Regions from separate parts of the Paenibacillus sp. GCM10027626 genome, predicted to be linked through region 1. Evidence: a T-box and tRNA genes for the amino acid it is inferred to sense, from the RefSeq annotation. Region 1 holds a T-box; the other holds one or more tRNA genes.
What was found. A T-box is a leader RNA that pairs with one kind of tRNA and senses whether it is charged. The one in region 1 lies ahead of leuS (leucine--tRNA ligase), so its partner is inferred to be a tRNA-Leu.
Positions count from the first base shown of each region.

Region 2: it encodes a tRNA-Leu, which carries the amino acid that the T-box ahead of leuS (leucine--tRNA ligase) is inferred to sense. The anticodon was not compared.

Region 1 is NZ_JBHTHC010000014.1:47,320-50,981, forward strand. It holds gene ACFQ0N_RS24290 (CvfB family protein) at 1-511, shown strand, start outside; gene ACFQ0N_RS24295 (class I SAM-dependent DNA methyltransferase) at 540-1,319, shown strand; T-box leader at 1,420-1,659, shown strand; gene leuS (leucine--tRNA ligase) at 1,819-3,662, shown strand, end outside.
Region 2 is NZ_JBHTHC010000009.1:319,080-322,741, reverse strand. It holds gene ACFQ0N_RS19495 (MFS transporter) at 1-238, shown strand, start outside; gene ACFQ0N_RS19490 (VOC family protein) at 384-863, opposite strand; partial or broken gene ACFQ0N_RS19485 (12-oxophytodienoate reductase) at 1,013-1,159, opposite strand; tRNA gene ACFQ0N_RS19480 (tRNA-Leu) at 1,383-1,469, opposite strand; gene ACFQ0N_RS19475 (TFIIB-type zinc ribbon-containing protein) at 1,615-1,968, opposite strand; gene ACFQ0N_RS19470 (hypothetical protein) at 2,107-2,319, opposite strand; gene ACFQ0N_RS19465 (hypothetical protein) at 2,447-2,785, opposite strand; gene ACFQ0N_RS19460 (xanthine phosphoribosyltransferase) at 2,877-3,446, opposite strand; gene ACFQ0N_RS19455 (hypothetical protein) at 3,638-3,662, shown strand, end outside.

The DNA of each region.
Region 1 (3,662 bases):
GCTGGCCACTGAAGAGGATTTGCTTGCGCTTGTCTTCCGGGCGCCGGTTAGCTGGAGCAATACATGGGTGGAAGGCTGGGTGACAAAGACGCTGAAGATCGGCTCCTTTGTGCTGATTGATGGCGGAGTGGTCGGTTTTGGCGCGCTTGGCTTCATCCCTGAGGCAGAGCGCGCTCACCCGCTTCGTCTCGGCGAACGGGTGCGGGGGCGCGTCACCTTTATTCGCGAGGACGGCCGTGTAAACCTGTCGATGACTCCGGTCAAAGAAGTTGGCCGCGTGGAGGACGCCGATCGTTTGCTGGCATTTTTGAAGGAGCGTCCGGGTGGTGCGATGCCCTACTCGGATCAGACTGAGGCCGATCTGATTAAGCAAAGATTCGGGATCAGCAAATCAGCGTTCAAGCGGGCGCTTGGCAAGCTGATGCGCGAAGGTCTGGTCGTTCAAGAGGGCAACTGGACGAAACTGACTTCTGCTGCAGCAGAGCAGCAGGAGCAAAAACGGGACAATTAGCGCAAGGCGAATGGGAGGGGAAGGGCAAATGCAGGCTTATCGGCAGTTTGCCGCTGTTTATGACCGGTTGATGGAAGATATGCCCTATCCCGATTGGCTGCGCTTTGCCAGGCAGTGCTGGGAAAAGTATGGCATTCCTGCAACAGTAGCGGATCTCGGCTGCGGGACAGGCAGCTTATCCATTCCGCTCGCTCGTTCGGGCTTTCAAGTATATGCGATTGACATTTCCGCCGATATGCTGACCGTAGGGCGCAGCAAGTGGGACGAGCCGCCGGCACGAGCGATAAACCCGGATAGCGGTTCGATCCGCTGGCTGCAGCAGGATATGCGGGACTGGGAGCTCCCTGAACCGGTAGATGCGGCGATCTCATTTTGCGATTGCTTGAATTATTTGCTCGAAGAAGAGGATGTAGAGTCGGCCTTCCGCGCGACTTATAAAGGGTTGAAGCCCGGCGGGCTGTTAATTTTTGATGTGCACGCTCCGCGGCAGCTGGAGCAGTACGCCGAGCAGCAGCCGTTTACGCTCGATGAGCGGGATGTGGCATACATTTGGACGAGTGATTACGATGAGGCGCGCAGAGAAATCGAGCACCATCTGACGATTTTTGCCCGGGAGGGAAATGAGCGCGGCGCGCGCTTCATCCGTTTTGAGGAGACGCATGTGCAGCGGGCCTATGAGCCTTCATGGATCGCGGGCGCTTTAAGGCGCGCAGGCTTCACTAGTGTGGAGCAATATGCGGACTTCACTTTCGCGGCCCCTGATTCAGAAGCGGAACGGTTATTTTTTGTAGCGGTCAAACCGTCATGATGCGGGGGCGGCCGCTGCTTAAGGCTGTAATCCGGATCCGACTCGGACCGGCATCGCTTGACAGTGGGGCAGAGCTTCATTATAATCAAACTAATATTTGGTTGTGGCGTTGATAAGGATCAGTAGTATTGCGGTGTCGGTTTCAGAGATTCGGCGGTTGGTGCAAGCCGGAGCGACGCGGATATGAACTCGCCTTGGAGCCGCGTGCGAGCTGCGGGAAGATCAGCTGCAGGAAAGCATGCCGTTTCACCCGCGTTAAGGGTGCTGAGTGAGCAGGAGCAAAGCATGCTTTTTGCTAACTAGGGTGGTACCACGGGAGCAATATCCTCTCGTCCCTAGCGTTGTCGCTGGGGGCGGGAGTTTTTTGTTTTTATGGAAATTATTCGTTTTCACCCGATATGTTTTATAAAAATTTCAGGGGAAGAAGCTTGGCGATAGCGCCAAGTACGGCGTCAGCCGTTTCTTCTTGTGCAGATGAAGAATAGGGAGGCGGTTAATTATGGTACAAGAACGACAAGAGCCGCAAGGTTATAATCCGCAAACGATTGAACCAAAATGGCAGCAATATTGGGATCAGCATAAAACATTCAAGACGACGGAGGAGGCAGGAAAGCCGAAGTTTTACGCGCTTGACATGTTCCCGTATCCATCCGGGGCGGGGCTGCACGTAGGCCATCCGGAAGGCTACACGGCCACCGATATCGTTTCCCGCTATAAGCGGATGCGCGGCTTCAATGTGCTCCATCCGATGGGCTGGGATGCATTCGGGCTGCCGGCCGAGCAGCATGCGCTCGATACTGGCGAGCACCCGCGGGATATTACGATCAAGAACATCAACAATTTCCGCCGGCAAATCAAATCGCTTGGCTTTTCGTATGACTGGGACCGCGAGATTAGCACGACCGATCCGGAATACTACAAATGGACGCAATGGATCTTTATCCAGCTGTATAACAAGGGGCTGGCTTATGTCGACGAGGTACCGGTCAACTGGTGTCCGGCGCTTGGCACTGTGCTTGCCAATGAGGAAGTTATTAACGGCTTGAGCGAGCGCGGCAACCATCCGGTAGTGCGCAAGCCAATGCGGCAATGGGTTCTGAAAATTACAGAATATGCGGAGCGGCTGTTGGAGGATCTGGAAGAGCTCGACTGGTCTGAAAGCATTAAAGACATGCAGCGCAACTGGATCGGCAAGTCGAAAGGCGCGGAAGTGACCTTTGCCATCGATGGGCATTCGAGCGAGCTTGTCGTCTTTACGACGCGCCCGGACACATTGTTCGGCGCGACATATTGCGTACTCGCTCCGGAGCATCAATTGGTGGAGCAAATTACGACAGCTGAGCAGAAGGCGGCGGTAGAGGCTTATCGTGAAGCGGCTGCGCGCAAAAGCGATCTGGAGCGCACTGATCTGGCCAAGGATAAGACGGGGGTCTTTACTGGCGCCTACGCGATTAATCCGGTCAGCGGCGCGAAGACGCCGATCTGGATTGCCGACTATGTGCTCGCCGGCTATGGTACAGGGGCAATAATGGCTGTTCCCGGCCATGATCAGCGCGACTGGGAGTTTGCCAAGCAATTCGACCTGCCGATTGTGGAAGTTGTACAGGGCGGCGATTTGTCGGTCGAAGCTTTCTCCGGGGACGGCGCGCATGTAAATTCCGGGTTTTTGGATGGTTTGAACAACGAACAGGCGATCGCTGCCATGATCGAAAAGCTGGAAGCAGAAGGGAAAGGCAAAGGCAAAGTGACCTATCGTCTGCGCGACTGGCTGTTCAGCAGACAGCGCTATTGGGGCGAGCCGATTCCAATTTTGCATCTGGAGGATGGAACGATGAAGCCTGTTCCGGTAGACCAGCTGCCGTTGCTGCTGCCGGACGTCGACCAGATCAAGCCGTCAGGTACAGGCGAGTCGCCGCTGGCCAATGTGACGCAATGGGTGGAGACGGTCGATCCCGAGACTGGCATGAAGGCGCGCCGCGAGACGAATACGATGCCGCAATGGGCAGGCAGCTGCTGGTACTATCTGCGCTTTATCGATCCGCATAATGACAAGGAGATTTGCTCGCCGGAAAAGCAAAAAGAATGGATGCCTGTCGACTTGTATATCGGCGGCGCCGAGCATGCGGTGCTGCATTTGCTCTATGCCCGCTTCTGGCATAAGGTGCTGTACGACCTTGGCGTTGTCTCGACCAAGGAGCCGTTCCACAAGCTGGTCAACCAGGGAATGATTTTGGGGACGAATAACGAGAAGATGTCCAAGTCGCGCGGCAATGTCATCAATCCGGACGAAATCGTCGGCGAATACGGGGCAGATACGCTGCGGATGTATGAGATGTTCATGGG
Region 2 (3,662 bases), on a different contig from region 1:
CACTACGATTGCCATTGGCCGTTTGGACAGACGAAATGTTTTATTGGGACCTACCCTGATGCTGCTTGTCTCAAGCGGTATTCCCATTTTAACTGGAGAATTACATTCGTTGCTTCAACAATATTTGCTTTTGTCGTTTTTATTCTACAGTTCGTATTTCTTCCAAATCTCCCTACGAAAAAAGGGCTTGGTGTATCCGACTTTTTTGGTATACTCCGAAACAGAAACATGCGGATAGTTTTAATCTCAGCCGTTTTTTCGATAAGCGGTTAAAATATACACCGTTTTATTAGGGTCACCACCACATAAAAGGAAAAAACGACGCTAACAATGCTACTGAAAAAAAGAGCAGGTTGCCGTAGCACCTGCTCCGAAATAATCTATTATTTGTCATTCTCCGTTAGTTTTCCTTCTTTATTACCGAGTTGTTCCGCCAAACCGATTAGAAGTCCTTCATTTCCACGAATGTAGCAGATCCGATACGAGTCCCCGTACTGAACCACTTCGCCAACGAGCCGAGCACCATACCTAGTGAGTCTGGATACCATTTCGTCAATGTCTTCAACGGTGAACATGACGCGTAGGTATCCTAGGGCGTTTACAGGAGCAGTCCGGTGGTCTGATATAGTAGGTGGGTTGAGAAATCGCGAAAGTTCAAGTCGGCTGTGGCCATCTGGGGTAACCATCATAGCAATCTCTACGCACTGAGAACCCAGTCCGGTTACGCGACCAGCCCATTCACCTTCGACAGTGGCTCGCCCTTCGAGCTTCAAGCCAATCTCCTGGAAGAAAGAGATTGCGTCATCAAGGGATTCTACAACGATGCCGACATTGTCCATTCTTAGTAATTTGTTTTTTGCCATAGTTTTATCTCCTCATGTGTACAAATTTACAACCCGATCATTACCATTACCTTCTAAGAGATTAACAGTCTACAACTTTATTTTCTGAGTCTAACACTTTATTTTTCCAGTCTAATAGTTTATTTTCTTTTACACCTGGCTGTTATCATTTATAGGGTGCCCAATGATTCAACTGTAAAGGGATTCAGTTCGCCGAACCGTCCGTTCCGGATTTTCATCGCCCATTCTGGGTCTACTAACAACGAGCGACCAACGGCCACCAGATCAAATTCATTCCTCTCAAGTCTCTCAATCAATCTATCAAGACCGGTAACCTGGGTTACTTGACCGGAAGCGAAGGAACGAATGAATTCTTCGTTCAGAATCGCCGGTTGAACAATGATAAATGTCAACACCCGCATTTGTCAGCGGCTCAAGTTTCTTCTGCCCAGGTAATGAGCACCAGCTTAAACATATTGAATAACAAAAAGGTTCCTTCTCTGCTAGAAAAAGCAGATTAGAAACCTGTCATTGATGAAGTGGTGCGGTCGAGAGGACTCGAACCTCCACGGTATTGCTACCACTGGCACCTGAAGCCAGCGCGTCTGCCAATTCCGCCACGACCGCAAAATGTTTACTTAGTTGTAAACACTAATAATCACAAGAAATATCATAACATTCTGAGACAAGTTTTGTCAAGCAGTTCTCATGAATAAAAGACCATCCTCCTTACAAACTTTAAGGAAGGACAGCCCTTCTAAGCTCAACTGCTCTAGTCGAAAATATCACCTAGCATATCGAACATGGATTTTTTCTTTTTGGGTCTTCCATATTTGTCATACTCTTTGTATTTATCATCGCCGCGTTTTTCATACCCATACGGCTCGCGTTCTTGATGTGAGCCGGCATGTCCACGCTCAGGATAATCGCCCTGCCGATCCACTCCTCGATAATGCTGCTCTTCTATACGATCATACTCGTCCTGAATACGCCGCATTCCTTGCATCAGCTTATCGAGCTCTCCCCGATCAAGCCATACCCCTTTACAATCCGGACAGATATCAATCATGACACCGTCCTTCTCCACCTCACGCATACGCACATCTGTACATACAGGACACTTCATTTGCCGTAAACCTCCTAAGATTAGGTTGAGCAATCTCGTTTCAGCTTATAACCGACAAAAAAGGCTATATGAACAATACGCTTGAACGCTATTTCTCGTTTCAAAAATTATTTGCTCTGCAAACTATGCTTATTCGGACTAGCCAAGCTCCGTCCGCGGCGCGGCTGCAGGCTCATAAAGATAGCTGCGGCTTAATTTCACGACTCTCCGGTTTCCTTTGCGAATGATGACACTTTCCTCATCCCAGGCAACGACAATGCCGATTACATCATTTAGTTCAAGCGCATCGCGCACAACGCGCACTTCCGTTCCCTCAATGCGGTAATGATCAAGCTGTTCTTCAGTTACCATTGTGATTGATGTCCTCCTTCCTTTTAAAGCCATCATTCCTTATACAAAAGGATCTCAATGGCCGCTTTCCCGCTCATTGAGATCCTTCGGACACCACAGCGGTCGTGCTGCGGCAAGCCATTTAGCCTTATTTTAAATCCATTGATTCAGCCGACTCTTCCTTCGAATCGTTGGTTTCGTACCATTCATCCAATACCCGGGAAGACATGACACGCCCAGCAACATAATCGGCTTGTTTTTGCGTAAATTGTTCACGCCAGGCGATCTCAAGCTCGCTGCAAAGCTTAACAATCGTAAGCAGCTCCGACCAGGCTACATAACGTTTATACCAAAAAAATTGCGGATGCTCGATCATGTAAGGATACAGATCATCGAACTCTGTATGCTTGCAATCAAGCGCACGCTCGAAATGCATCTTGGCGTCGGACAATTTGGATTGCAAAAATTTAGCTGACATTTCCTCCATGTTCTCGCGCCTCCTCTCGGTCACTTATAAATATTATATGACAAAACGAAATCGGAGGAAAGAGACTCTTTCGGGGAACTTTATCCACTTTTTATTCCAGATGAATAATTCCGCCTTCAAGCGATGATACTTTGATCAGCGACTCTACAGCGATACCTTGCTCGCGAATCGCTCTTGCGCCTGCCTGGAACGCTTTTTCGACGACGATGCCTACGCCGGCCAATGTTGCCCCAGAGCGCTCGATAATTTTAATCAAGCCGCGCGCTGCATCTCCATTCGCAATAATATCGTCAATGAACAGCACCGTATCCTCTGCTGTCAAAAATTGCTTGGAAACCATAATATCGGTGACGATCCCTTTGGTGAAGGACGGCACACGCTCAGAATAAGCGTCCGGATCGGCAATCAATGTTTTTTTGCGTCTGGCAAAGACCAGCGGCACACCGAGCGCCAGCGCAGTTGTAAATCCGACTGGAATTCCGGATGATTCCACTGTAATCACCTTAGTGATATCTTTCTCGGCGAACCTGCGTGCGAATTCTTGCCCCATCTCCATCGTCAATGCAGGATCAACCTGATGATTCAATATGGCGTCGAGCCGCAGCACTTCATTATTTAATACTGTTCCTTCGCGCAATATCCGTTCTTTTAAACGCTCCATCGCATTCCCTCCACCAAATTCCTTTTCACGTAAACGTACCATAGGATACATAGATTAAGCAATAAAAAAAATGCTGATCAGACTGAGGCAATTTCATTATATATACTTGCCGGCATGTAGCTTGTTAAAAATTAACAATGCAACTTTTTTCCTTTCTGGTGCGTCTAACCTATAAAGGAGGTCCGATCATTATGACATATACCTCTAAAGCAGCTG